Regions from separate parts of the Streptosporangium sp. H13245 genome, predicted to be linked through region 3. Evidence: riboswitches for the same ligand, from Rfam matches in the RefSeq annotation. Region 3 holds a riboswitch; each other region holds the start of a gene.
The links. A riboswitch is a leader RNA that binds a small molecule or an ion and turns the genes downstream of it on or off. The one in region 3 is predicted to bind cobalamin.
Positions count from the first base shown of each region.

Region 1: another riboswitch for cobalamin. It lies ahead of cobN (cobaltochelatase subunit CobN); the one in region 3 lies ahead of ACW9TB_RS13820 (ribonucleoside-diphosphate reductase subunit alpha).
Region 2: another riboswitch for cobalamin. It lies ahead of ACW9TB_RS35460 ((2Fe-2S)-binding protein); the one in region 3 lies ahead of ACW9TB_RS13820 (ribonucleoside-diphosphate reductase subunit alpha).
Region 4: another riboswitch for cobalamin. It lies ahead of ACW9TB_RS29445 (CbtB domain-containing protein); the one in region 3 lies ahead of ACW9TB_RS13820 (ribonucleoside-diphosphate reductase subunit alpha).

Region 1 covers NZ_JBSZKT010000012.1:19,051-24,790, reverse strand. Annotated here, with positions in the region: gene cobN (cobaltochelatase subunit CobN) at 1-2,580, opposite strand, end outside; cobalamin riboswitch at 2,876-3,046, opposite strand; gene ACW9TB_RS19860 (precorrin-3B synthase) at 3,093-4,967, shown strand; gene ACW9TB_RS19855 (precorrin-8X methylmutase) at 4,964-5,590, shown strand; gene ACW9TB_RS19850 (precorrin-2 C(20)-methyltransferase) at 5,587-5,740, shown strand, end outside.
Region 2 covers NZ_JBSZKT010000045.1:30,091-35,830, forward strand. Annotated here, with positions in the region: gene ACW9TB_RS35440 (hypothetical protein) at 18-335, shown strand; gene ACW9TB_RS35445 (helix-turn-helix domain-containing protein) at 433-1,191, shown strand; gene ACW9TB_RS35450 (GOLPH3/VPS74 family protein) at 1,320-2,066, shown strand; gene ACW9TB_RS35455 (SDR family oxidoreductase) at 2,066-2,941, shown strand; gene ACW9TB_RS35460 ((2Fe-2S)-binding protein) at 2,989-3,783, opposite strand; cobalamin riboswitch at 3,829-4,024, opposite strand; gene ACW9TB_RS35465 (DUF4267 domain-containing protein) at 4,108-4,545, opposite strand; gene ACW9TB_RS35470 (hemerythrin domain-containing protein) at 4,585-5,223, opposite strand; gene ACW9TB_RS35475 (BTAD domain-containing putative transcriptional regulator) at 5,326-5,740, shown strand, end outside.
Region 3 covers NZ_JBSZKT010000006.1:181,335-187,074, forward strand. Annotated here, with positions in the region: gene ACW9TB_RS13815 (ribonucleotide-diphosphate reductase subunit beta) at 1-782, opposite strand, end outside; gene ACW9TB_RS13820 (ribonucleoside-diphosphate reductase subunit alpha) at 838-3,264, opposite strand; cobalamin riboswitch at 3,381-3,581, opposite strand; gene ACW9TB_RS13825 (Bug family tripartite tricarboxylate transporter substrate binding protein) at 3,586-4,605, opposite strand; gene glmS (glutamine--fructose-6-phosphate transaminase (isomerizing)) at 4,719-5,740, opposite strand, start outside.
Region 4 covers NZ_JBSZKT010000029.1:11,961-17,700, reverse strand. Annotated here, with positions in the region: gene ACW9TB_RS29460 (VWA domain-containing protein) at 1-1,523, opposite strand, end outside; gene ACW9TB_RS29455 (histidine phosphatase family protein) at 1,619-2,182, opposite strand; gene ACW9TB_RS29450 (CbtA family protein) at 2,179-2,922, opposite strand; gene ACW9TB_RS29445 (CbtB domain-containing protein) at 2,930-3,124, opposite strand; adenosylcobalamin (AdoCbl) riboswitch at 3,142-3,275, opposite strand; gene dop (depupylase/deamidase Dop) at 3,412-4,929, opposite strand; gene ACW9TB_RS29435 (acyltransferase family protein) at 5,017-5,740, opposite strand, start outside.

The DNA of each region.
Region 1 (5,740 bases), on a different contig from region 3:
CACGTTGATCAGCCCCCGCAGCGGCGACCCGCTCGGCCCCGCCGGGACGTAGCCGCCGTCGAGGGCGTGCAGGATCGCGTCGATCTCGTCGGTGGTACGCGCCAGCCGGGGCACGACCTCGACGGCGGCGAACCGCAGGATCCGCTCCACCGTCCCCAGGTCCGCGCCACCGGCGTGTGCACCGGACCCGCCGCCCTGAGCGGTCACGCCGGTCGAACCGGTCGTACGGGTCAAGTCGGTCTCGTGGCCCGGGTCGGTTACTTCGGTTACTTCGGTTACTTCGCTTGAAGCGGTCGAGTCGGTCTCGCTGTCCGGGGCGGTGCCTTCGGTCCGGGGCTCCGTCCGGCCCAGGATCGCGGCGGTCACCTCCCCGGCCGCCGACGGGTCCCAGCCGCGTTGCTCCATGGCCTCGACCAGGGCGCGGGCCAGGGTCTCGGCCTCGTCGACGCCGATCCGTCCCGCACTGCCGTCCTCGGCCAGGCCCAGGGCCTCGCGCAGGCCGACGAGCGCCTCGCTGCCCGCCCACATCTGCCGGGCGCGGAGCATGGCCAGCACCAGGTCGACGCGCGGCTGCCCCTCGGGAGCGACCCCCAGCACGTGCAGGCCGTCGCGGATCTGGACATCCTTGACCTCACACAGCCAGCCGTCGATGTGCAGCAGGAAGTCGTCGAACTCGGCGTCGTGCGGGCGGTCGGCGACGCCGAGGTCGTGGTCGAGCCTGGCGGCCTGGATGAGCGTCCAGATCTGGGCGCGGATCGCGGGCAGCTTGGCCGGGTCCATCGCCGCGATGGAGGCGTGCTCGTCGAGGAGCTGCTCCAGCCTGGCCATGTCCCCGTAGCTGTCGGCGCGGGCCATCGGCGGGACGAGGTGGTCGACCAGGGTGGCGTGGGCGCGGCGCTTGGCCTGGGTGCCCTCGCCGGGGTCGTTGACGAGGAACGGGTAGATGAGCGGCAGGTCGCCGAGCGCGGCGTCCGGGCCGCAGGAGGCCGACATGCCCGCTGACTTGCCGGGCAGCCATTCCAGGTTGCCGTGCTTGCCCACGTGGACCACGGCGTGCGCGCCGAAGCCGTCGGCCAGCCAGCGGTAGGCGGCCAGGTAGTGGTGGCTGGGCGGCAGGTCGGGGTCGTGGTAGATCGCGATGGGGTTCTCGCCGAAGCCGCGCGGCGGCTGCACCATGACCACCACGTTGCCGGAGCGCAGCGCGGCCAGCACGATCTCGCCCTCCGGGTCGCGCGACCTGTCCACGAACAGCTCGCCGGGCGCCGGGCCCCAGTGCTCCTCCATCCGGGCGCGCAGGTCCGCGGGGAGGGTGGCGTACCACTCGGCGTACCGGCTCGCCGCGATGCGCACCGGGTTCCCGGCGAGCTGCTCCTCGGTGAGCCAGTCCTGGTCCTGCCCGCCCGCGGCGATCAGCGCGTGGATGAGCGCGTCGCCGTCCTGCCCGGTCACCCCGGGCAGCTCGTCCTCGGCGCCGATGTCGTACCCGCGCTCGCGGAGCGCGGCCAGCAGCCGTACGAGGCTGGCCGGGGTGTCCAGGCCGACGGCGTTGCCGATGCGGGCGTGCTTGGTGGGGTAGGCCGACAGCATCAGCACCAGCCGCCGCTCGGCGGGCGGGATGTGCCGCAGCGTGGCGTGGCGCACCGCGATGCCCGCCACGCGCGAGGCCCGCTCGGGGTCGGCCACGTAGACGGTCAGCCCGTCCTCGTCGATCTCCTTGAAGGAGAACGGCACCGTGATGATCCGCCCGTCGAACTCGGGGATCGCGACCTGGGTGGCGGCGTCCAGCGGGGACAGGCCGTCGTCGTTCTCCGCCCAGGAGGCCCGGCTGCTCGTCAGGCACAGGCCCTGCAGGATCGGCACGTCCAGTTCGGCGAGCGCGCCGACGTCCCAGGCCTCGTCGTCCCCGCCCGCCGACGCGGTCGCCGGTCGGGTGCCGCCCGCGGCGAGCACGGTCACCACCAGGGCGTCCACCGTACGCAGGACCTCCACCAGGCCGGGCTCCGCGGTGCGCAGGGAGGCGCAGTACACCGGCAGCGCCCGCGCGCCCGCGTCCTCGATCGCCGAGCAGAGCGCCTCGACGAAGGCGGTGTTCCCCGCCACGTGGTGGGCCCGGTAGTAGAGCACCCCGACGACGGGCCCGTCCTGGTCGCGCGCCTCGCGCTCCAGCGTCCCCCACGTGGGGGTGGGCTCGGGCGCGGCGAACCCGTGCCCGGTGAGCAGCAGCGTGTCGGACAGGAAGTGGTGCAGTTCGGTCAGGTTGGCCGGGCCGCCGTGGGCGAGGTAGGCGTGCGCCTCGGCGCAGACCCCGCCGGGCACGGTGGACAGCTCCATCAGTTCGGCGTCCGGCGCCTGCTCGCCGCCGAGGACGACGACGGGCCGGGGTCCGGCGAGCAGGGCGTCCAGGCCCTCCTCCCAGGCGCGGCGCCCGCCGAGCAGGCGGACCACGACCAGGTCGGCGCCCTCCAGCAGCGGCGGGAGGTCAGCGGCGGCGAGCCTGGCGGGGTTGCCGAGCCGGTAGTCGGCGCCGCTCGCGCGAGCGCTCAGCAGGTCGGTGTCGGAGGTCGAGAGCAGGAGGATCACGCGCCACACTCCAGGAGAGGCAGGGCGGTACGGCCCAGGGACGCCACATCGTGGCCGGGGAACGGCGATGTCATATCGCGGTGAAGGAACGGCGATGCCACGGTGTGATCGGGGGTCCCCGGTGTCACGTCGTGGCGAGAAACCCGCGATGTCGCGGCGTGGTGGACCCGTGATGCCATGTCATGGCGAGGGGCCCGCGACTCCATGGTGTCGCGGAGGGATCGCGATGTCACGTCGTAGTGAGGGAACGGCGAAAAGCGCACGGAGCTTCCTCCCTCGGGGTCCTCGCCCCGGGTCGTCGTCGGCCGCGACGGCTGGAGTCTCCTGGCTCCCGGATCGGTGCTCACCCCGGCCTTCCCGTCCGTCGGGACAGTGGCCCGGGTGGGGTTCGCTCCCCGGTTACAGTGGCGGGACCGCGCCGGAATCACACCGGCTTCCTCCCTTTGCCGTCGCCACCGATGACACTACGGCAGTCCGGTTCGATGCAAGAAACTGGCGTTAACATCCTCTGAGTGTCCATAGCCGACTTTTCCGGACGATCGCGACTCGACGCGTGCCCCGGGGCGCTCCAGGTCCATGCCGCCGCGGACGGCGGCCTGGCCCGCGTCCGCGTGCCCGGAGGCCGCCTCACCCCCTCCCAGCTGCGCGCGCTCGCCGACGCCGCCTCCGCGTGCGGCGGCGGCGTCATCGAGCTGACCTCCCGCGCGAACGTCCAGGTGCGCGGCCTCGCCCCGGAGAACCCGGAGAGCCCGGAGAATCCAGACGGCGACGGCGGTACGGAGAACGAGTTCGCCGCCCGGATGGCGCGGGCGGGCCTGCTGCCCTCTGCGACGCACGAGCGGATCCGCAACATCCTCGCCTCCCCGCTGACCGGGCTCACCGAGCCTGCTGGGCTCAGCGGGCTGACCGGACCGGGCGGCGCGTACGGCACGGACCGTCCGGGCCACCCGGGCGGCGGGATCGCCGACGTCACCCCGCTGATCGGCGAGCTGGACCGGCGGCTGTGCGCCCGGCCCGCCCTCGCCGCCCTGCCGGGGCGGTTCATGTTCGCCCTCGACGACGGCCGGGGGGACGTGGCCGGTCTGGGCGCGGACGCGGGGATCCTGCCGACGGGGCCGGACGAGGCCGCGCTGATCCTCGCCGGAACCGACAGCGGCCTGCGCGTCCCGATGGGCGAAGCCGTGACCGCTCTGCTCGCCGCCGCCGAGGCGTTCCTCGACGAGTTGGTCACCCGGGACGTCACCGCCTGGCGGATCGCCGAACTCCCCGACGGCCCCTCCCTGATCGCCGCCCGCGTGCGAACCGCCCTGGGGATCCCCGGTACGGCGCCCTTCGAACCGGTGAGACCACGGGTCGTGACCCTCGGTCCGGTCGGGGTCGTCGGGAGCACGGACGTGACCCGTACTGGAGCCGGGGCGTGGTTCGGAGGCGGAGCCGGGGCGGGTTCCGAAGGCGGAGCCGGAGCGGGTTCCGGATCCGAGGCCGGGGTGGGGTTCGGAGCGGGAGCAGGGTCCGGATCTGGGGCCGAGGCCAAGGCCGGGGCCGGAGGCGGCGTCGGGAACGGGACCGGGAACGGGAACGGGGGCGCACGGGTCGCGCTCGGGGTGGCGGTCCCGCTGGGGCGGCTGACCTCCGCGTCGGCACGGCTGCTCGCGGACGTCGCCTCGGGCGGGGAGATCCGGCTCACGCCGTGGCGGGGCGTGGTTCTGCCCGGCCTGGACGCCGCCGAGGTGGCGGGTACGGCCGCCCGGCTGGAGGCCGCCGGGCTGGTCGTCGACCCCGCCTCCCCGTGGATCGGCGTGACGGCCTGCACCGGCCGTCCCGGCTGCGCCAAGTCCCTCGCCGACGTCCAAGCCGACGCGGCCACCGCCATCGGCATGGCCCCGACGTCCGTGGCACCGCCGTTCACGGCCCCAGCCGGTGACGGGCCATCCGAAAGCGGGCTCTCCGTAAGCAGGCCGTCCGGAAGCGGACCATCCGAAGACGGACCCTCCGAAAGCGAGCCGTTCGAAGACGGGCCGTCCGGAAGCGGACCGTTCGAAAGCGAGCCACCCAAAAGCGGGCCGTCCGAAGACGAGCCGCCCGGAAGCGGACCGTCCGAAGACGAGCCGTCCGAAGACGAGCCGTTCGAAATCGAGCCATCCGAAAGCAGACCGTTCGGAAGCAGGCCGTCCGTGGCCCCGCCGTCCGGGAAGGGGGCGGGCACCGATACGCTCCCCGTGCACTGGGCGGGCTGCGCCAGGCGCTGCGGTCGTCCGAGGGGGCGGGTCGCGGACGTGGTCGCCACCGGCGACGGCTACCGCCTGGAACTGGACGGCACCGGCCTGACCTGCTCCGGCATCGAGGAGACCGCGGCCGCGGTGGCGGCCGCCAGAGGGGAACTGTGATCGACTACGTCCGCGACGGCGCGGAGATCTACCGCCGCTCCTTCGCCACCATCCGCGCGGAAGCCGACCTGGACGGCCTGCCCGCCGACGTCGCCAGGGTCGCGGTCCGCATGATCCACGCCTGCGGGATGGTCGACCTGGTGAGCGATCTGCGCTGGTCACCCGGTGTCGTGGCCTCGGCGCGCGAGGCCCTCCGCGCGGGCGCCCCGGTGCTCTGCGACGCCATGATGGTCGCCTCCGGGGTGACCCGGCGCCGCCTCCCCGCGGGCAACGAGGTGGTCTGCACCCTCGGTGACCCCCGGGTGCCGGAGCTCGCCGCCGAACTGGGTACCACCCGCAGCGCCGCCGCGCTGGAGCTGTGGCGCGACAGGCTCCAGGGCTCGGTGGTCGCGATCGGCAACGCGCCGACCGCGCTGTTCCGGCTGCTGGAGATGATCGAGGAGGGCGCGGGCCGCCCGGCCGCCGTACTCGGCGTCCCGGTCGGCTTCATCGGTGCCGCGGAGTCCAAGCAGGCCCTCGCCGAGCATCCGGCGAACCTGGAGTACCTGGTCGTGAACGGACGCCGGGGCGGAAGCGCGATGACCGCCGCCGCGGTCAACGCGATGGCGAGCGAGGAAGAATGAGTAACGACGTGACCGGACGGCTGTGGGGCGTGGGGCTCGGACCCGGCGACCCCGAACTGGTGACCGTCAAGGCCGCCCGCCTGATCGGCCAGGCGGACGTGATCGCCTTCCACAGTGCCCGCCACGGCCGGAGCATCGCCCGTTCGGTGG
Region 2 (5,740 bases), on a different contig from region 3:
TTTGGGGCCGACTGACGATGAGTGCTGAAGAGGATTTCAGGCAGGTCGGCGCCGAGCTGGCCGACCTGGGGGTGGGGGTCTCCTCGATGATGGGGAATCCCGCGCTGAAAGACCGGGCGGGGAAGGTGTTCGCGAGCCTGCGACGTGACGGCGCGATGGTGTTCCGGCTGGTCAGGGACACCCCCGAACACGCGGTCGCGCTCCAGCTGGCCGGGGCGTCCCTGTTCGACCCCTCGGGGCGGGGCAGGGTGATGAAGGACTGGGTGGTCGTGCCCCACTCCGCGGTCGAGAAATGGACGGATCTGGCCGAGGCCGCCCTCAGCCGCCCCCGCTGACCCCTGGCATCCCGTACGCGCGGGAAGGAGACGCCGCTGCCCGTACGGTAGCCCCGCTCGACACTCGACATCCCGTACGCGCGGGAAGGAGACGACGGTGACCTGGAGCACCCGCGAACTCGCGCAACTCGCCGGTACGACGGTGAACACCATCCGGCACTACCACCGGCTCGGCCTGCTAGAGGAGCCGGAACGCCGATACAACGGCTACAAACAGTACGGCGTGCGGGAGCTCGTACGCCTGCTGCGCATCCGGCGCCTCACCGAGCTGGGAGTGCCGCTCTCCCGGATCGGCGAGATCGGCGCGGACGCGGGCGGGGACGTCACCACCGAAGCCCTGCGCCAGGTCGACGCCGAACTCGCGGCCGACATCGAGCGTCTGCAGCGCGCCCGGTCCGACATCGCGACCATCCTGCGCGACAGCGCGCCGGCCGACACCCCCGCGGGGTTCGAGTCCGTCGCCGCGCGCCTGTCCGGCTCCGACAGGTCGATCATCCACATCTACCGGCAGCTGTACGACGAGGACGCGATGGCGGATCTGCGGCACATGGTGGAGGCCGACACCGACCCCATCGGCGACGACATCGACTCCCTGCCCCCCGACGCGGACGAGGCGACCAGGCGGCGCCTCGCCGAGAAGCTCGCGCCGACCCTCGCCCAGCACCTCGTCGACTACCCCTGGCTGAGCGACCCGGCGACGCATCTGTCGAAGAGCGAGCACGTCACGCGGCAGACCTTCCTCGACGCGGTGGCCGAGCTCTACAACACCGCCCAGATCGACGTGCTGCACCGCGCGAGCGTTCTCGCCCACGAACAACTGCGCGTCGCGCGCGAGGCGGACGACGACCGCGTTTGACCCTGTTCCCGGAACACGGTTTCTCCTTGGGGGCACGTCGAGACAGTCCTCGGCCTTCGTGGTCCATGCTCACGGCCGCGATGGCCTGAGCCACCCGTACCCCGCCCCTCCCTCGAAAGGCAGGACCGATGGCCGAGCACCCCGGAGAACCCGTGACCGGCGACAGGACCGAGGCCGAACCGCTCGGGGCACCGACCCTGGCGGAGGATCTCCTGCTGCTTTTGTTCCAGCCGGACGCCGGGTCGCGGGGCACCGGGATCATCGCGGGCGAGAACACGCTCTTCTACATCCTCGCGGGAGCGGTGCTCGCCGATCTCGGGCTCGGCGGGCATGTGCGTACCGTTCCCGGCCGGGGCGGATCGACGCGGGTGGAGGCCGTCGCGGACCACCCGCCGTCGGACGGCATCCTGCGATCCGCGTGGGACTACCTCGCGGAAAAACCCCGGGGTGTCCAGACGGCGCTCGCCGCGATCGGGCCGACCCTGCGGGGCCCGCTGCTCGACCGGCTCGTCGAACGCGGCGACATCCGGCGCGCGAGCCGCAGGACGCTCGGCCTGTTCGACACGAAGGTCCTTGAGGACGGCGGAACCGGTCGCCGGGCACGCCTCCTCTCCGACGTACGGGACGTCCTCGTCGACGGCGCGGAACCCCGGCGCCGGGTCGCCGCCCTCGGGGCGCTGCTCTCGGGAAGCGGGACCCTGCCCCAGTTCCATCGCGAGATCCCCTGGACCTCTCCGGTGATCACCCGCGCCAAGCAGCTTGAGCAGGGCAACTGGGGAGCCGGGGCCGCCGCAGAGGCGGTCGCGCGCACCGTCACCGCGACCATCGTCGGCAACGTCATCGTCGCGGCGGCCGTCCTCCCGAGTGGTGACTGATGGGCACCTACGCGGTGACGGGTTCGGCGTCGGGGATGGGCGCCGCGGTGGCCGAGCGGCTGCGCGCCGCCGGGCATTCCGTGATCGGCGTGGATCTGCGTGACGTCGACGTCGTCGCCGACCTCGCGACCCCCGAAGGCCGCTCGGCGGCGGCCGCCGGGATACTCGACCGGTCCGGTGGCGTACTCGACGGCGCGGTCGCCGCCGCCGGGATCGGGCCCCTGCCCGGCCCCGGCCGCGTACGGAGGATCGCGCAGACCAACTACCTGGGCTCGGTCGAGCCGCTGACCGCCCTGCGGCCCGCGCTCGCGGCGAGCGGCGACGCCCGTGCCGTGGTGTTCGGCAGCAACTCGCCGACCGTCATGCCCGCGGTGCCCCGGCACGTGTTCCGCGCCATCCGCGCGGGCAACATCGACCGGGCGGTGCGAAGGGCGCGGATGTACGGGCGGGCCGCCCCCAACTTCGCCTACGCGGCGTCGAAGCTCGCGGTGACCGACTGGGCGCGGCGGGCGGCGGTGACCCCGGCGTGGGCCGGGGCCGGGATCAGGCTCAACGTGATCGCCCCGGGACCGGTGAAGACTCCTATCCTCGACGAGGAACTGGCGGACCCGCTCGCGGCCAGGGCGTTCCACTCGTTTCCCAACCCGGTCGGCGAGGTGGGCGACCCCGGGCACCTCGCCGACTGGGTGATCATGATGCTCTCGCCCGCGGCGGCGTTCATGAGCGGCAGCGTCATCGTCGTCGACGGCGGTGCCGAGGCGTGGTTCCGGGCCGGTGACTGGCCCCGGCCCGTCGCCCTCCGGCGGCTCCCCCGCTACCTGTGGCGCTGGCGAGCCTTCTCCCGGTTTTCGTCCGACCCGTCCGAACCGGTGTGACGGCTGCGGCGACCGGACAGCCCCTGCGTGCCGCTCTTCGTCGTGGCTCACGCGGGTTCTCCGGCCTGCCGCAGGGTCAGCGCCCACTGCTCGCGGCGGGTGTCGGGGTCGATGAGGGCGCAGTCGCCGCATTTGCCGCCTTCGGGCAGGCGGTAGTACAGGCAGCAGCTGCGCCGGACGAAGAACGGTTGTCCGGGGGCGGGTTCGACCAGGTCGCCGCTGCCCCGGAGGACTCCCGTGGTGAGCAGTTCGCGGCCGAGCGCGACGGCTCGCGCGGTGAGTTCGGGGCGTTGGCGGGCGACGGTCCGGATGGTTCCGGCCAGGGCGGAGGCGGCGTTGCCCCACAGCAGGCCGGGGGCGATCTTCACGATCTCCTGTACGGTCCGCGCGAGCGGCTCCAGCAGCTCGGTCAGGACGGTGCGGTGCAGCGGTTCGGCGATCCGGGCGGGGTCGAGGACCTGCCAGCCGGTCGGGCGTTCGGCCCGCAGTGGCAGCGGCCCGCTGGGCGCCGCCCGCCAGTGGACGCGGGCGGGGTCCAGGTCCAGGAGCAGGTCGTGCGTCACCGCCGCGCCGATGACCGGTGACCACAGCCGGGCCGCCAGGCCCTGGAACAGGATGGAGGCCGCGATCCGAAGCTCGTCGGTTCCCAGGCGTCCGGCGACGTCGGTGATCCGCTCCCGCAGGGGTCCGGGGCCGGTCAGCAGGTCGGTGAGCGGCCGCCAGCCCTCCTCGGCGGGGCCGATCCCGAGGTCGAAGTAGCCGCTGATCGTGGAGACGTCGGCGACCGCCGCCGACACCGCCGACGGTGCGGCGGGCGGCAGTCCGGGCCGGGGTCCAGGCATGGCGAGCACCGTTCCTCTCTTGGGGAGATCCGCCCCAACTTCCGCGAGGTGGCGACCGCGTGAGTCTCCTGGCTCTCGGGTCAACGCTCCTCCCGGCCTTCCCACCCGTTGTCCCGGGCAGTGGCTTCGTCGGGGTTCGCTCGCCGATCACAGTGGCGGGACCGCGCCGGATTCACACCGGCTTCCTCGTTCCGCGCTCGCCTACGCCGACCATGCTCGCACACCACCCATCAACGACAAAGCGCGCACCACCCGGTGCGCTTCCCGCGTTCGAAGGGGTGACCCGGCCGTGTGGCCGGGCCACCCCTTCGGGGCGTACGGACGTCAGGCGGCCCGTACGGCGGGCGCCGGGGCGGCGGCCTCGTGGGCGCTACGGGCCTTGCCGGTCTCGCGGAGGGTCAGCAGGCCGGTGACCGCGACCAGCGCCGAGGTCAGGCCGTGGATACCGAACGCGGCGGCCGTGGAGCCCTGGTGGGCCAGTACGTTGACCATGTCGCCGAGCGGGGTGACGGCCTCCACCAGCAGGACCCAGCCCAGGGCCCGGCGGTGGCCCGTCAGCAGCAGGACGCCTATGACCAGGCCCGACACGATGTCGCGGATGCCCTTCAGTACCAGGAAGCCGTCGCCGTCGCCGGAGGGCCAGCTCGGCAGGCCGAAGTCCGGGGCGGACGTCTCGGGGGTCAGGACGTAGGACACCCCGATGTAGAGGATGAACAGGGCACCGGCGGTGGCCAGGGCGGTGTTGACGTTCTTCAGCGACATGATTCTCCTTGTGACGTTCAGAGCGGGGCGGGGCGGGGTTCAGCCGCGGACGCGGCGGATGCGGCGGGCGTAGCGGGGGCGGCCGATGACGTGCCAGATGACGCGGACCGGGGCGGGGAGGCCCCTGAGGACGACGGCGCGCTCGGCCGGGTTCGCGTCTTCCAGGACGGCGCCGAAGAGCGTGAGCAGGGTGAGCTTGGGGGTGTTGTGCACCAGGTGGTCGCCCAGGGAGGCCCACTCCCGCTCGGTGAGGTGCTCGGCCGCGAGCGGGAGCAGGGTGGCCTCCTCGTCGTCGAGGTGTTCCAGCAGGACCGCGCGGTGCTCGACGAGGGCGGCCACGAGGATGTCGCGTTCGTCGGCGCCCGCGGTGGCCTCCCAGGCGGGGACCACGGCGTCCAGCCTGGCCAGGGTGGCCGCGACGCGTTCGTGCTGGGCCTCCATGCGCAGGACGATGTCGGCCTTCAGGTCCACCCGGGAGAGAAGCGGCGGCCACAGCAGCTCGTCCTCGCCCTCGTGGTGGTTGTGCAGGCCCAGCCGGTAGTCGCGGAAGTGACCGGAGATCACTTTGGCGCGGGCGGTGTCGCCCGGGGTGACGGCCGCGACGAGCTCCACCAGCAGCCGTGACTCACGCCGGAAGACGCGGTGGACGATCTCCATCTCCTGGGTGTTGACGCTCATCTGTTCCCGCCCTTCATCGGTTGTGACGTGTTCAGGCTGCTCCCGGGTATTTGGAGGGGGTTTGGAAGTGGTTTGGAGCGGGCCACGTACGATGTGCGGATCATGGGTTTCATTCGGGTGCTGGGCTCGTTCGCGATCGAGGTGAACGGTGAGGCCGTCCACCTCGGCGGGCCGCGACAGCGAGGCGTGCTGGCGTTGCTGGTGGCGGCGCGCGGGCAGGTCGTGCCGGTCGACCGGATGATCGAGGACCTGTGGCGCGGGGAGCCGCCCGCGCGGGCGCTGATGTCCCTGCAGGTGTACGTGTCCAACCTGCGGCGGCTGCTGGAGCCGGGGCGCCCGCCGCGCACGCCGGCCCGGCTGCTGGTGAGCGCGTCGCCCGGCTACGCGCTGCGGCTGCCGCCGGAGTCGGTGGACGCGTGGCGGTTCGAGGACCTGCTCGGCCAGGCCCGTACGGCCACCGACCCGCGCGCCGCACGGGCACGGCTCGCCGAGGCGCTGGGGCTGTGGCGGGGACCGG
Region 3 (5,740 bases):
AGCAGGCCGTCCCCGCACAGGTCGGCCGCGAAGGCCAGCTCGGCCGCCACCGCCTCCTCGATCATCCGGGTCACCTGCTCGGCGAGCTTGTCGTCGAACAGCTCGGGCTCCTCGGCCCGTACGGTCTCCACGACGCCGAAGGCGAACTCCATGTGCATGGACTCGTCGCGGAACACCCAGTTCGTCCCGGTGGCCAGGCCGCTGAGCAGGCCCCGGGAGCGGAACCAGTAGACGTAGGCGAAGGCCCCGTAGAAGAACAGCCCCTCGATGCACGCCGCGAAGCAGATCAGGTTGAGCAGGAACGCCCGCCGGTCCTCCCGCGTCTCCAGCCGGGTCAGCCCGCCGAGCGAGTCGATCCAGCGGAAGCAGAACTCCGCCTTGTCCCGGATCGAGGGGATGTGCTCGACCGCGGCGAAGGCCTTGACCCGCTCGTCGGGATCGGGCAGGTAGGTGTCCAGCAGGGTCAGGTAGAACTGGACGTGCACGGCCTCCTCGAACAGCTGCCTGCTGAGATACAGGCGCGCCTCGGGGGCGTTGAGGTGCTGGTAGAGGTTGAGGACGAGGTTGTTGGCCACGATCGAGTCCCCGGTGGCGAAGAACGCCACGAGGCGGTTGATCAGGTGGCGCTCCTCGGGCGTCATCCTCGCCAGGTCCGCCAGGTCGGAGGTGAGGTCCACCTCCTCGACGGTCCAGGTGTTGCGGATCGCGGCCCGGTAGCGCTCGTAGAACTCGGGGTAGCGCATCGGCCGCAGGGTGAGATCCATGCCGGGATCGAGCAACATCGGGATACTGCCTTTCTCAAAGCTTTCGAAAAACCCTGCGAAGGAACCGGGACGGCTACTGGCAGGCGTCGCAGTACTCGGGGTTCTCCAGGGAGCAGGCGACGGCCTCGGGGTCGAGGGCGGCCCGCTCCACCGGCGCCGCCACGGTGGCCTGCGCGATCCGGGTCGCCGGGCGCGAGCGCAGGTAGTAGGTGGTCTTGAGGCCCGACTTCCATGCGTAGGCGTACATCGAGGAGAGCTTGCCGATGGTCGGCGTGGCCATGAAGAGGTTCAGCGACTGCGACTGGTCGATGTACGGGGTGCGCGCGGCGGCCAGGTCGATCAGCGCCTTCTGCGGAAGCTCCCAGGCGGTCCGGTAGAGCGCCTTCAGGTCGGCGGGGATCTCCGGGATGTCCTGGACGGAGCCGTCGGCGCGCTTGATCGCGTCGCGGATCAGCGGGGTCCACAGCCCACGGGCCTGGAGGTCGCGGACGAGATAGCGGTTGACCTGGAGAAACTCCCCTGAGAGGGTCTCGCGCTTGAAGACGTTGGAGACCTGCGGCTCGATGCACTCGTAGCAGCCCGCGATGGAGGCGATCGTGGCCGTCGGCGCGATCGCGATCATCAGCGAGTTGCGCAGGCCGGTCGCCGCGACCCGCTCCCTGATCTCCGCCCACTCCGCAGACCCCGCCGCCCCGTAGTGGTCGGGGTGCAGCACCCCGGCGGCGGCCCTCGTGTCCTCGTACGAGGGATGGCGGCCCCGCTCCACGGCCAGGTCGGAGGAGGTCCGGTAGGCGGCGAGCGCGATCTCCTCGGAGATCCTGGTGGACAGCTCCAGGGCGCGCGGCGAGTCGAACGGCAGCCGCAGCGTGAACAGCACGTCGGCCAGGCCCATCACGCCGAGCCCGATCGGGCGCCACTTCCGGTTGGCCGCCTCCGCCTCGGGGGTCGGGTAGAAGCCCAGGTCGATGGTGCGGTCGAGGAAGCGCACGGCGGTACGGACGGTCGCGCGCAACCGGGCCCAGTCGACGGTCTCCCCCGCGAGCGTAGAAAGGTGGGCGGCGAGGTTGATCGAGCCGAGGTTGCAGACGGCGGTCTCCGCGTCGCCGGTGACCTCAAGGATCTCGGTGCAGAGGTTCGACAGGTGGATGACGTTCTCCGGCCTGGCCGTCTGGTTGGAGGTCCGGTTGGCCGCGTCCTTGAAGGTCATCCAGCCGTTGCCGGTCTGGGCGAGCGTGCGCATCATCCGCCCGTACAGGGTGCGGGCGGGGATCTGCCCGGTGAAGCGGCCCTCGGCCTCGGCGGCCCGGTAGGCGTCGTCGAACGCGGAGCCGTACAGGTCGGTGAGGTGCGGGACCTCCTTGGGGTCGAACAGCGACCAGACGCCGTCGGCCTCGACCCGGCGCATGAACTCGTCGGGGATCCAGTTGGCCAGGTTCAGGTTGTGCGTGCGGCGGGCCTCCTCGCCGGTGTTGTCGCGCAGCTCCAGGAACTCCTCGACGTCGGCGTGCCAGGGCTCCAGGTAGACGCAGGCCGCGCCCTTGCGGCGGCCTCCCTGGTTGACCGCGGCGACGCTGGAGTCGAGCGTGCGCAGCCAGGGCACGATGCCGTTGGAGTGGCCGTTGGTGCCCCGGATCAGCGAGCCCCGCGAGCGGACCCTGGTCCAGGCGATCCCGATGCCCCCCGCGTACTTCGACAGCCGCGCGACCTGCCCGTAGCGCTCGTAGATGGACTCCAGCTCGTCGCGGGGCGAGTCGAGCAGGAAGCACGAGGAGAGCTGGGGCCTGCGGGAACCGGAGTTGAACAGCGTGGGCGAGCTGGGCAGGTAGGACAGGGTGGCCATGAGCGCGTACAGCTCGGCGGCCTCCTCGACGGTCTCGGACAGGCCGCAGGCCACCCGGAGGAAGAAGTGCTGCGGGCGCTCCAGGACCTTGCGGGTCCGCGGGTGGCGCAGCAGGTAGCGGTCGTAGACGGTACGCAGCCCGAAGTACTCGAACCTGGCGTCGGCCTCCGGATCGACCAGCGCGTCCAGGACTCCGGCGTGGGCGGCCACGAACTCCGCGAGCCCGTCCTGGACCAGCCCCGCCTCGTGGGTCGCGGCGACGGACTCGGAGAACCGGCGGACACCGTGCTCGGCGGCCTCGTCGGCGATCAGCTCGGCCAGCATCGCGGCGGCGAGCCTGGAGTTCTCGGGATCGGTGATCACCCTGGCGGCGGCCTCGTCGATGGCCAGCCTGCGCCCATCCGCCACACTTCCGGCGTTCCCGGCGTTCCCTGCGTTTCCGGTGTTCCCTGCGTTTCCGGTGTTCCCGGCTTTCCCCGCGCTCCCGACGACACCGTTCCCCGTCGCGGTCGCCACCGCGCTCCCGACGACACCGTTGTCCATCGCGGCCGTCACCGCGTTCCCGGCACTCCCCGCGCTTTCCGCGCTCCCGACGACACCCTTGTCCATCGCGGTCGCCGCCGTGCTCCCCGTCGCGGTCTCCGCCAATGCCTGTGTCACGTAGTGCCCCTCGCTCGATCGGACTTCCCCGTACGGCTCCGCCGGATGGGCACGCGTCCGCGAGCGATCCCGGGCACGCCGGATCGCCTCGTTCCGCGGGCCCTCCCACGAGGCCCTGGACAATCACGTCACCGGCAGGTCTTCGGACTCACGGGCGCACTACACACGCCTACCGGCCGTCGCTTCCCAGGCATGGTTCGCCCAGTGCTCAATGACGGCTTTCGTTCCCGCTCACCGCTGCGGGGCAGTCCCGGAGTCTCACCGGGTTCCCTCTTGCCTCGCCCCTCGCGGGGCGAACCAGCAACGAGCAGGATCCTACATCTAGGGGCGCCTGACGCAACTACCCCAACAGGTTGTGGCGGAGGACTTCAACAGCCCGAGCTCGTGCAGCACACCGCGAGTACGGGCCGTCTCGGTGAAGAGCCACTGGCGGAACTCGTCGCCGCTGAGATAGACCCGGCTCCATCCGTGGGACGCGCACAGGGAACGCCAGCGCGGCGCGGCGTCGATCCTGTCACACAGGGCGATCGCGGCGTCCCGGTCCCCCGGGCTCATGTCCTTGGGGCCCAGCAGGCCGCACCAGTCGCTGTACTCCAGGCGGACGTCGACCTCCATGAGCGTCGGCGCGTCGATCCCGTCGATCCGGGTGCCGGAGGAGACCACCAGGGGCCGCAGACGGCCCGCGACGATCTCGGACCGCAGGGCGCGCGCCGATCCCAGCAGGGCCGCCACCCCTCCGGCCTGGAGCGCCTCGGCGGCGTCCTCGGGGGCGAGGTATCCGGCGTACTCCAGCAGCCGGGTGTCCACCCCGAGGCATTTGCCGATCATGCCGTAGAGCACGTGGTCGGAGCCGCCCTCCAACCGGCCGCCGACCGTCAGCCCCGCCGGGTTCCGGCGCAGCCGCGCGACGAACTCCTCGAAGGTGCGCAGGCTGGAGCCGGAGGGGACGACCAGGACCGCCCAGTCGCCGACCAGGCGGGCGAGGGGGGTGGAGGCGTTCACCACGGGGACGGTGTTGGCGATCTCCGCGGCGGCCACCATCGGCATCGCGGTGACGAGCAGCCTGCCCTCGCGGGCGAAGGGGCCCTGGAAGACGCCGAACGCGTCGCGCGGGGCGGATCCCAGGGCCCCCGTCCGCTCGACGGCCATAGCGGTACGCGCCAGCCCCGACTGGACCAGAACGGTCGCCAGCCTGCCCGCGATCCCGTCCCAGCCGTGGCCGTCGGCGCTCGGTTCGAGGACGGACAGGCGCTTCACCGCCGGATCGGCGCCGCCGGTCGCGTCGCACCCCGCGGCGACCACGGCCCCCGCCGCCAGTGCGAAAAACCCCCTACGGCGCATAAGCGCCCCTTCCCCCAAGAACCCCCCATACTTGAGGTTACTGCTTCATCACCTTCTGTGATGAAGTGGGGTATGCCGGAACTCCCGCCCGTACCCGGACATGAGCCAGGAAGTCACTCCACCGTGACGCTCTTGGCGAGGTTCCTGGGCTTGTCGACGTCCCGTCCCAGCGCCACGGCGGCATGGTAGGCGAAGAGCTGGAGCGGGATCGAGAGCAGGATCGGGTCCAGCTCGGTCTCGTTCCTGGGCACCACGACGCAGTCGTCGGCCAGCTTGGGATCGGCCGCGCGGTGGCCCACCATGAGCACCCGGCCGCCCCTGGCGCGGATCTCGCCCAGCGTGGTGAGGTTCTTGTCCAGCAGCTCGTCGTCGGGGACGATCGCCACCGTCGGCATGTCCGGGCCGATCAGCGCCAGCGGCCCGTGCTTGAGCTCGCTGGCCGGGTACGCCTCGGCGTGCACGTACGAGATCTCCTTGAGCTTCTGCGCACCCTCGCGGGCCACCGGGTAGCCCCTGACCCGGCCCACGAACATCATGCTCGGCGACTCGGCGTACTTACCGGCCAGCTCCTTGATCTGCGGCTCCAGCGCCAGGATCTCCTTGATCTGGTCCGGCAGCCTCCGCAGGCCGTCGCAGATCCTGCGGCCGTCGGCGGGAGACAGGTCACGCACCCGGCCCAGGTGCAGCGCGAGCAGCGCGAAGGCCACGGCGGTCGAGGTGAACGCCTTGGTGCTCGCCACCGACACCTCGGGACCCGCGTGCAGGTAGACGCCGCCGTCGCACTCGCGGGCGATCGCGCTGCCCACGGTGTTGACGATGCCGAGCACCCTGCCGCCCTTGCGCTTGAGCTCCTGGACGGCGGCGAGGGTGTCGTAGGTCTCCCCCGACTGGCTGATCGCCACGTAGAGGGTGTCGGCCTCCACCACCGGGCTGCGGTAGCGGAACTCGCTGGCCGGCTCCGCGTCGGCCGGGATGCGCGCCAGCTCCTCGATGAGCTGCGCGCCGATCTGGCCCGAGTAGTACGCGGAACCGCAGCCGATGATCTTCACCCGGCGGAACGAACGGGTCTCCCGCGCGTCCATGTTGAGACCGCCCAGGTGGGCGATGTGGAAGCGGTCGTCCAGCCGCCCGCGCA
Region 4 (5,740 bases), on a different contig from region 3:
CGCAGGTGGAGGGAGCCGGGGTGGCCCTCGGGGACCCGGGCCCCCGTGGTACGGCCCAGGGGCGTCCTGGCGCGCGACCGGCGCCCCGGGGCTCCCGCGCCGACGCCGGGGACGGTGAACAGCCTGGTGCCGCCCCCGGGCTCGGCGTCGAAGGTCCGCTCGCGGGCCGGTACTCCCCCGGCCGTCTCCCCCGGTTCCCGGGGATCCGCCGGGGCCTCCCGCATGCCGGAGGCGTCCCGGGCGTCCTGGGTGTCCGGGGGTACGGGCCGGGGGGCGTCCCCGTCGTGACCGCCGGTGCCGTCCGTGCCGTCCGTGCCCGGGTCGTCCGGGGAGGCGCCGCCGTCGGGCGCGGGGCCGTCCGGGCCTCCGTCGGGGTCGGTGCCCCCGGGGCCGCCGGAGTCGTCCGGGCCCTCGGGATCGCCGGGGTCGTCGGGGATCTGGTCCAGGAGGTCCTGGAGCTTGGACTCGTCCAGGCCGGGCGCGTCGAAGGGGTCGCGGCGGCGGCGGTGCGGGAGCGCGAGCCTGGCCGCCTCCCGTACGTCGTCGGCGGTGACGGAGGTGCGGCCCTGCCAGGCGGCGTGCGCGATCGCCGCGCCCGCGGTGACCAGGTCGGCCCGGAGCCCGTCCACCTCGAACCCCGCGCAGACGGTGGCGATCCTGAGCAGTGCCGCGTCCGGCAGGACGACCTGGGCGACCCTGGCCCGGGCCTCGGCGATGCGCGCGGCGAGCGCCCGCTCCTCGTCCGACCAGGCGGCGGCGAAGGCGTCGGGGTCGGCCTCGAAGGCCAGGCGGCGCCGGACCACGTCCACCCGCTGGGACGGTTCCCGCGAGGCCCGGACCTCCACGGTCAGCCCGAAGCGGTCGAGCAGCTGCGGGCGCAGCTCCCCCTCCTCGGGGTTCATCGTCCCGACCAGCAGGAACCGGGCGGCGTGCCGTACTGACACCCCCTCGCGCTCGACGTAGCAGGTCCCGAGGGCGGCGGCGTCGAGCAGCAGGTCCACCAGGTGGTCGTGGAGGAGGTTGACCTCGTCGACGTACAGGACGCCCCGGTGGGCACCCGCCAGGAGGCCGGGTTCGAAGGATTTCACGCCCTCGGTGAGAGCTCGTTCGATGTCGAGGGAGCCGACGAGGCGGTCCTCGGAGGCGCCGACGGGCAACTCGACCAGACGGGCGGGCCGGGCCTCACCGGAGCGGGCCGCCTCGGGCCGGGGCGCGGAGGACGCGGAGGACGCTGCCGCGCCGGTCCGGACGGTGCCTTCTGTACGGGCCTCGTGCGGCCCGTCGGGGCAGCCGGGGTCGGGGGCGGCGGGGTCGCAGGAGAAGCGGCAGCCGGGCACCACCTCGACGGGCGGCAGGAGGGCGGCCAGTGCCCGCACGATCGTGGACTTGGCGGTGCCCTTCTCCCCCCTGACCAGCACTCCCCCGACGCGGGGGGAGACCGCGTTGAGGATCAGCGCGAGTTTCAGGTCCTCCAGCCCCACGATCGCGGTGAAGGGATAGCGGGAGTCAGGCACCTTCGGGATCTCCTTTTCTGCGGCCGAACAGCCAAGCGGCCGATTAGCCGGATGGCCAGGTCACCGGGTCGTCACGTCAGCCGGGCCTTCGGGTGTTCACGTCGTCATGGGGAGTAGCTGAGCCGCCAGCGCCCGCCGCGTCCGGTGAGCGTCACGCGGGCCAGCGGCGCGACGTCGACGCGCCAGAAGGCCTGGGCGGGGGCGCCGAGGGCGTGGACGACCGCGGCGCGGATGATCGCCGGGTGGGTGACCGCGACGGCCCTGCCGGGAGCGCGGGCGGCGAGCCAGCCCGACACCCTGGCGAGGAGCGCGGTGACCGGTTCCCCGCCGTGTGGCGCCGCGCCGGGGTCGCCGAGCCAGGACGCGAGCGCCTCGGGTTCGGCGGCCTCGACCTCGCCGAGCGTCAGGCCGCTCCAGCGGCCGTAGTCGCAGTCGGCCAGCAGCGGGTCGGGCTCGGCCCGCAGGCCGAGCGCCGCCGCCGTCTGGACGCAGCGCAGCTCGGCGGGACAGGCGGCGGGGCCGGGGCCGAGGTCCCGCGCCATCGCCTCGGCCCGGCGCAGGCCGCGTTCGTCGAGTGGTTCGTCACCCGGGAACGCGGCCCGTACCGTCGCCGAGGTGGAGGCGTGGCAGACCAGGAGCAGGCGGGTGACCCCCGAGGGGGTCGTCACACCGGGCCGCGCCTGCGGGCGGCGAAGGCGAACAGCGCGCCGACGCCGGTCCAGAAGACCACCTGGGTCCCGATGGAGGCGACCCTGAAGTCCCACAGGAGGTCGGCGGGGAAGCCCTGGGGCACCTCCGAGATCTCCGGCAGGAGGATCCAGGCCGCGACGACGGGGATCAGCACGGTGGCGCCCGCCGCCAGCCAGCGCACCCACGGTTCGCTCCGCGCGGCGTAGCGGTAGGCGGCGGTGCCCGCGGCGACGGCGAGGATCCCGATGACCACGGCGACCAGGTAGAGCACGGTGCGCTGGTTGATGGTCTCCGGATCACCGACGGCCGGTGGGTTGGCGGGATATTTCACGAAAGGGATGAGAACGACGGAGGTGAACGCGGCAGCGGCGAGGGTGACCGCGAGCACCGGTTCCGAGCGGGGTCCCGCACGGCCGCGTACGGCCGCGTAGACGAGGGAGAACAGGCCCCCGACCGCCAGGCCGTACAGGCCGAGGGCGAGGAAGAGCCCGAAGCGCTGCCCGTCCCTGCTGACCAGGGCCTCCTCCTCGTCGTGGGAGTGGGCCGCGGTCGCGGTGTCGTCGTGTGATTCGGCCGGGGCGGCGGCCGCGGCGGCCGCCTCCTCCAGCGCGATGGCCTGGTCGATGCGCGGTTCGCCGACGGTGTAGGCGAAGACGGCCGCGAGCAGCCCTGCGAGCAGTCCGACGACGAGGCCCCGGACGATGAGTTTGGTGATCACCGATGGCTCAGTGGCACGGTACGCCGAGCAGGTGGCGCCCGTCGTGCATGAGTTCGTGCAGGTAGTTTCCCGCCTGGGAGATCGCTCCCTGGTCGAAGGTGACCAGGTAGGCGAGGAGCAGCAGCACCGGTACGGCGAGCAGCCAGCGGGTGAGCGAGGGCCATGGGATGGGCTGGTTGTGCGGTGCCGAGATCTGGCTCACGGCCACCTCCTCCGGGATTGACGCGTCCCTTTTCGTAGGTCGGTGGCGGCCGAGTGTGACCTGACTCCCGGCTCCTGGGAGCCGGTTACAGTGGCGCGACCGCACCGGAATCTCACCGGATTTCCCTCGCACCGCCACAAAACACCCGGAACGTATCCCGGTTCTCCGTCCTCCGTCAATCCGGATGTCCGCTTTGACGGGATCCGGTGTTCCAGAGTTTCCCGACGGCCCCGGACACGCCGAGGGGGGAGGCGGCCCGGCCGGGCCGCCTCCCCCCTCTCAGGAGGTCACTGCTCGCCGGTCAGCGCCGTCACCAGCTCCGCGGCGGTACGGCAGCGGTCGAACAGCTCGCCCACGTGGGCCTTGGTACCGCGCAGCGGCTCAAGGGTGGGGACGCGCTGCAGCGACTCGCGGCCGGGGATGTCGAAGATGACCGAGTCCCAGGAGGCCGCGGCCACCGACTCGCTGTACTGGCTCAGGCAGCGTCCGCGGAAGTAGGCACGGGTGTCGTTGGGCGGCACCTCGATGGCCCTCTGCACCTCTTCCTCGGTGACCAGGCGCTGCATCCGGCCCCGGGCGACCAGCCGGTTGTAGAGCCCCCGGTCGGGACGGATGTCGGAGTACTGGAGGTCGACGAGCTGCAGGCGCGGGTGCGACCAGGGAAGGCCGTCACGGGTGCGGTAGCCCTCCAGGAGCTCCAGCTTGGCCACCCAGTCGAGCTCCCCGGACAGCTGCATCGGGTCCTCCGCCAGGCGGGTGAGGACCGACTCCCAGCGCTCCAGGATGTCCTTGGTGGGCTCGTCCAGGCCGTTGGCGCTGCGCTCCTCGGCGTACTTGCGCGCGAGCTCCAGGTATTCCATCTGGAGCTGCACGGCCGTCAGCCTGCGGCCGTCGCGCATGGAGATCTCGTACTTGAGCGTGGGGTCGTGCGAGACCGCGCGCAGGGCCTGGACGGGGTTGTCCACCGCGAGGTCGCGGGTGAAGTAGCCGTCCTCGATCATGGCCAGGACGAGCGCGGTGGATCCCAGCTTCAGGTAGGTCGAGATCTCCGACATGTTGGCGTCGCCGATGATGACGTGCAGGCGGCGGTATTTCTCCGGGTCGGCGTGGGGCTCGTCCCGGGTGTTGATGATCGGCCGCTTGAGCGTCGTCTCCAGGCCCACCTCGACCTCGAAGAAGTCGGCCCGCTGGCTGATCTGGAAGCCCTCGCCCCGGGAGTCCTGGCCGATGCCGACCTTGCCCGCGCCGGTGACGACCTGCCGGGAGACGAAGAACGGCGTCAGGTGCCTGACGATGTCGGCGAACGAGGTGGCCCGGCGCATGAGGTAGTTCTCATGGCAGCCGTAGGAGGCGCCCTTGTTGTCGGTGTTGTTCTTGTAGAGCTGGATCGGGGCGTTGGCCGGCATCGCCGAGGCGCGGACCGCCGCGTCGTGCATCACCCGTTCGCCCGCCTTGTCCCAGATCACCGCCGCCCGAGGGTTGGTGCACTCGGGCGTGGAGTATTCGGGATGGGCGTGGTCCACGTACAGCCGGGCCCCGTTGGTGAGGATCACGTTCGCCAGGCCGAGGTCCTCGTCGGTCAGCTGGCTCTGGTCGGCCACCTCCCGCGCGAGGTCGAACCCTCGTGCGTCCCGCAGCGGGTTCTCCTCCTCGAAGTCCCACCGCGCGCGCCGCGCCCTGGCCGCCGAGGCCGCCAGATAGGCGTTCACGACCTGAGAGGAGGTCACCATCGCGTTGGCCCCCGGCTGTCCGGGCACGGAGATGCCGTATTCGGTCTCGATGCCCATCACCCGCCGTACCGTCATGCGCACCCTCTGTTCGTCAGGGACTGATTCTCTCCGTGGTATCTATTCCCGACCCTAGACCCTTCACTATGCCCGGTGGTCGGACAGTTATGGCACCGAAGCCTTTTCGCCCGTTGCGAGGGGGAACGAGGAGAGCGCGGGGAGCTGTGACGGGGAAGGGGATTCGCCCCTCCGCCGCCTCCGGGATTTGACGAACTCCTGAAGCGGGCGCTCGGCCACCCGGTACACCAGGTAGGAGAACGCCATCGCGGCCAGCACGGTGACCAGGGCGGTCAGCGGGGGCGGCAACACGTCCCGCAAGGCCGGGATGATCAGGACCGCGGCCGGGGTGTGGAACAGGTAGAGCGGGTAGGTGAGCGCGCCCAGGACGACCAGGCCGCGCCAGCGCAGCCACCCCAGCCAGCCCAGCGCCACCATCGCCATGAGCACGTAGAAGCCGATCACGGTGGCGATCACGGCCCACTCGGGCACGGGCATCGCGGCGTAGCCGACGTTCTCCACCCGCCCGGCCACCCGGTCGATCGCCGCGCTGACGGCCAGGCCGCCGCTGATCCCGGCCAGGCACCACAGGACGAGCCTGGGCCCGAACTTCGTCATCAGGAAGAACGCCATGCCCCCGACGAAGTACGCCGCGTACTTGGGCATGATCACGAGATCGACCCACGCCTCGTCGCTCCCGGCGAAGAACCCGGCCGCCAGCAGCCAGACGCCCATGAAGACCAGGCAGCGGTTGAGCGTCACCCCGGTGATCACCAGGATCGAGATCAGCACGTAGAAGCGGAGCTCCACCCAGAGCGACCAGTAGACGCCG